2 regions of the Brevibacillus aydinogluensis genome follow, and region 1 is predicted to be linked to the other one. Evidence: a T-box and tRNA genes for the amino acid it is inferred to sense, from the RefSeq annotation. Region 1 holds a T-box; the other holds one or more tRNA genes.

The links. The T-box of region 1 lies ahead of Q7F15_RS13905 (valine--tRNA ligase). A T-box ahead of a tRNA ligase gene usually reads a tRNA of that ligase, here a tRNA-Val.
Region 2: it has a tRNA-Val gene. The T-box ahead of Q7F15_RS13905 (valine--tRNA ligase) is inferred to sense a tRNA for this amino acid. The anticodon was not compared.

The regions. Positions count from the first base shown of each region.
Region 1 covers NZ_OY569118.1:2,813,655-2,815,892, forward strand. Annotated here, with positions in the region: gene Q7F15_RS13905 (valine--tRNA ligase) at 1-850, opposite strand, end outside; T-box leader at 888-1,135, opposite strand; gene Q7F15_RS13910 (STAS domain-containing protein) at 1,204-1,515, opposite strand; gene Q7F15_RS13915 (ATP-binding protein) at 1,610-2,238, opposite strand, start outside.
Region 2 covers NZ_OY569118.1:1,253,857-1,256,094, forward strand. Annotated here, with positions in the region: partial or broken gene thiM (hydroxyethylthiazole kinase) at 1-361, shown strand, start outside; tRNA gene Q7F15_RS06080 (tRNA-Ser) at 616-708, shown strand; tRNA gene Q7F15_RS06085 (tRNA-Glu) at 719-795, shown strand; tRNA gene Q7F15_RS06090 (tRNA-Val) at 883-958, shown strand; tRNA gene Q7F15_RS06095 (tRNA-Leu) at 982-1,068, shown strand; tRNA gene Q7F15_RS06100 (tRNA-Gly) at 1,111-1,186, shown strand; tRNA gene Q7F15_RS06105 (tRNA-Arg) at 1,209-1,285, shown strand; tRNA gene Q7F15_RS06110 (tRNA-Pro) at 1,332-1,408, shown strand; tRNA gene Q7F15_RS06115 (tRNA-Gly) at 1,477-1,550, shown strand; tRNA gene Q7F15_RS06120 (tRNA-Met) at 1,560-1,636, shown strand; tRNA gene Q7F15_RS06125 (tRNA-His) at 1,647-1,722, shown strand; tRNA gene Q7F15_RS06130 (tRNA-Leu) at 1,763-1,847, shown strand; gene Q7F15_RS06135 (EamA family transporter) at 2,151-2,238, opposite strand, start outside.

The sequences.
Region 1 (2,238 bases):
TGATTTTCACGGCGCCGGAACCAAACTCGGGGTCGACGTAGTCGTCAGCTACGATCGGAATTTCCCGGCCGACAATCGGCAGGATCACCGTTTTGCCGATCAGGTGCTTGTATCGTTCGTCATCCGGGTGAACAGCGACAGCAGTATCACCCAGCATCGTTTCCGGACGGGTGGTCGCCACTTCGATGTAGCCGCTGCCGTCAGCCAGCGGGTAGCGCATGTGGTGCAGCGCGCCCTTCACCTCTTTGTAGATCACCTCGATGTCGGAGAGCGCCGTGCGTGCGACCGGGTCCCAGTTGATGATGCGGTTGCCGCGGTAGATCAGGCCTTTTTCGTAGAGACGGACGAATACCTCGCGCACCGCCCGGGACAGTCCTTCGTCCATGGTAAAGCGTTCACGCGAATAGTCCAGCGCCAGCCCCAGCTTTTCCCACTGGTCGCGGATGTGTTGGGCGTAGATGTGCTTCCACTCCCAGACTTTTTCCAAAAACTTCTCCCGACCCAGATCGTGGCGGGAAATGCCCTGTTCGCGCAGGTTTGCTTCCACGCGGGCCTGAGTGGCGATTCCGGCGTGGTCCATCCCCGGCAAAAACAGCGTGCTGTAACCCTGCATTCGCTTGGCGCGGGTGATGATGTCCTGCAGGGTGGTGTCCAGAGCGTGCCCCAGGTGCAGCTTGCCCGTCACGTTCGGCGGCGGGATGACGATCGTGAACGGACGTTTGTCCGGATCACGCTCCGCCTTGAAAAACTGCTTTTCGATCCAGTACGGATACCATTTGCTTTCCGCTGCCTTCGGATCGTAGTTCTTCGGCAGCAGTTGATCGATGTCTTGCGTCGGTTGAGTCGACATAGCACATCCTCCTTCGGAAAATAAAAAAACCTTTCATCCAAAGGACGAAAGGATCATTTCGCGGTACCACCTTTGTTAACACACGGCGCGTCGAAAAGACAGACGGGGCGTGCGTTCCCTCAGACACATAACGGCTGTTGACCGGTTTCGGCTAAGCGGCATCGCTTCACCGAAACAACTCCCGGGCGACCTTCAGCCATTCCCTGCCTTAGAGAATCTCGCAGCAAATGATTCTCCCTCTCTGCCAAGGCGTCCTGGCCTACTCTTCCCGTTCATCGCTTGTTCCCTGTTCTGTTGCAGATTCTAGGTTATTATTATATACAAACTGCGCGCAGCCCGTCAAACCCGGCCTGCTACGCTTTTTTGACGCCAATGCCGAGCGCCTCCGCAAACCCCAGCAGTTCCAGGATGTCCAATATCTCTTCCCGCACGTTGACGATTTCCACGTGTTTGCCCGCACTAAGCAAATCCTTGGTGGTGTAAAACAGGCTGCAAATCCCTGAAGAATCGACAAACGTCACGTCGCGAAAGTCAACCGTCACGCGTTGATTCCGCTCCCCGTATTCGCGCAGCAGCCGCCCCACTTCGTCCCCTACGGCCATGTCCAGTTCTCCGGCAAAAAACAGCGCGGCCTGTCCGTCCGCTTCGATTGCCCGGTATTCCATGCACAAACTCCTCTCCCTTGGTTTTCTCATCACGCCACCGGTACTGACAGTTCCCTGCTTTCATGTATTACCCTTTTGTGCATTTCCCAAACATTCACAATGGTTGGACGCGGCACTCCAAGACCAGTTTTGTGCCCGCCGACGAACTGCAAAGCAGGAGCCGGTCGCAGCACCGCAGCATGACGTGAAACCCGACACCCAGCGAGTTTCGGGTGGAATAGCCCTGGATCAGCGTCGCACGCGGCAGTTCTTCCAGATCGATGCCGCCCCCCTGGTCATGGACGACGGCGCGGCACACTTGCTCATTTGCCCGGTAGAGAGTGACCGTACCGCCGCTGCCGTGCTTCAGCGTATTGCTGGCCGCTTCGTTCAGCGCCACGATGTACTGCAATAGACGCTTGTCCGCCATTCCGAGCGGCTCCAGCACCCGTCGGCACTCGCGCCTCAGCCTGCTCAAATCCTCCGGAGCCCGTACGTCAATGGCAGCCAGCATCTCTCCTTCCCTGATCAGTACAAACAGTTCCTCGTCAGTCAACAGGACCAGCTTGTCGCCCGTCACCGACGCCAACACCTGTTTGTACAAATCCCACTCTTTTTTCTGCCGCCGCCGCTCCTCGGCAATCGCCTCCGTAATGTCGATCAGCGCAAGGCCGCACGTCCGGTCCGGCAGGGGAGACGCGTACAGCTCGTAGACACGGCTCCCGTCCGGCGCCACGACCTGTT
Region 2 (2,238 bases), 1.6 Mb from region 1:
AGTCTCGCTCGCGCAGTCGGCGGCGAAGCAGTTGGGCACGATCGTCGCGATTACGGGGAAAACGGATGTCATCACGGACGGCCGCACCACCTACCTCATCCGCAACGGCCATCCCATCCTGACCAAGGTAACGGGCACGGGCTGCCTGCTCACATCCGTCCTGGGGGCGTTTGTTGCGGTGGAGAAAGACCTGCTGCTTGCGGGGGCGTCTGCGCTCGTCAGCTATGGCGTGGCGGCGGAAGTGGCAGCTGCCGGCAAAGGAGCGGAAGGCCCGGGACAATTTCAGATCGAGTTTTTGAATCAATTGGCGCGGATCACCGCAGACGATGTCCGCAGATACGGAGCGATCGACCGCGTGTAAGCCGGGGAGAAGAGCGCGTATCGGCCGGGTGACGGCCAGACTGCTTTCCCGCTGTTGGGCGAAAAAGGCCCCTTTGTGCTTGTGAGCGAGGGGGCCTTTGCGTTGCCTTTCATAAGCGGAATCGATACAATGAAATAAGCACGAGGCCAACATCTTCTCTTTTAACCAGAAAAAAATTTTAAAATACCACTTGAAAAAGCTTTTGAGATGTGATAGATTAATTCTTGCCGATGAGAGAACGGCAAAAACGATCTGGATGGATGTCCGAGAGGCCGAAGGAGCACGATTGGAAATCGTGTAGACGGGGATGACTCGTCTCGTGGGTTCAAATCCCACTCCATCCGCCATCAATCACCTGGCCCGTTGGTGAAGTGGTTTAACACAGCAGCCTTTCACGCTGTCATTCAGGGGTTCGAATCCCCTACGGGTCACCATAGAAAAATCCCCCTGGACGCTGTCCGGGGGACCCCGCAAAGCATACGGATTCGCTGAGAAGCCTCCGTTCACTTTGCGGACGGAGCGGAGGCTTAGCTCAGCTGGGAGAGCATCTGCCTTACAAGCAGAGGGTCGGCGGTTCGATCCCGTCAGCCTCCACCACCTTTACGGGTACAATGACATATGCGGTCGTGGCGGAATTGGCAGACGCGCTAGATTCAGGTTCTAGTGGTGGCAACACCGTGGAGGTTCAAGTCCTCTCGACCGCACCATACAAAATGTCTTGATTGTTACATCTCAGAAGGTATTAACATGCGGACGTAGCTCAGCTGGTAGAGCGTCGCCTTGCCAAGGCGAAGGCCGCGGGTTCGAGCCCCGTCGTCCGCTCCAGTGCAATCTCTTACATCGTTTTGTGCCCTTAGCTCAGCTGGATAGAGCGTTTGACTACGAATCAAAAGGTCGGGAGTTCGAATCTCTCAGGGCACGCCATAGCAAGAGGTGGGAAGTTGGCACAGCCCGTGTCTCACCTCCACGTCGGGAAGTGGCTCAGCTTGGTAGAGCGCTTGGTTCGGGACCAAGAGGTCGCAGGTTCAAATCCTGTCTTCCCGACCATTCTTATTCTCATCAGCAACGGGCGGCGCAGAGCAGCATCCGATCTGCTGCGCTGGCCGATAACGCGTGCGGGTGTAGTTCAGTGGTAGAACCCCAGCCTTCCAAGCTGGTCGCGTGGGTTCGATTCCCATCACCCGCTCCAAATGTTTCTGGCGGTGTAGCTCAGCTGGCTAGAGCGTTCGGTTCATACCCGAAAGGTCGGGGGTTCAAGCCCCTCCACCGCTACCATATGTACATGGCGATCGTGGCGAAGTGGTTAACGCACCGGATTGTGGCTCCGGCATTCGTGGGTTCGATTCCCATCGATCGCCCCATTTTTTTATTCACCAAAGGACGTCCCCAACCCAGACACATGCGGTCGTGGTGGAATTGGCAGACACACCATCTTGAGGGGGTGGCGGGGCGACCCGTGCGAGTTCGAGTCTCGCCGAACGCACCATCTATGTTCACACAGCCCGGTGAGTGCAGCAAACCGCTGCAAGCGCCGGGCTTTTTGATTTTGAATCGTTTCTGTACCAGGCCGCTTTTCCACGGGCGGACGCCTTTCTCTTTCACTTTCGCAATATTGTGACGAGTAAATGCGCTTAAGTTCGCCGCTTCCTTTTCAAGGCTGCCACGTTTTGGGGTATGGGAGGGCGAAGGCGCACAAAAACAGGCGCGCCAACCTGTTATCCGGTCGACACGCCCGCATGGTGCATGAGGCAAAAGCGCTGAACCGTTCAGCGCCTTGCCGTATCCTTTTTTACATCTTATGCCGGTGAGGCTTTCGGGCAGGATGGACCAGCCGATTCCACTTGATCTGCGGCACGGCAATGGCGGCCAGGATCAAC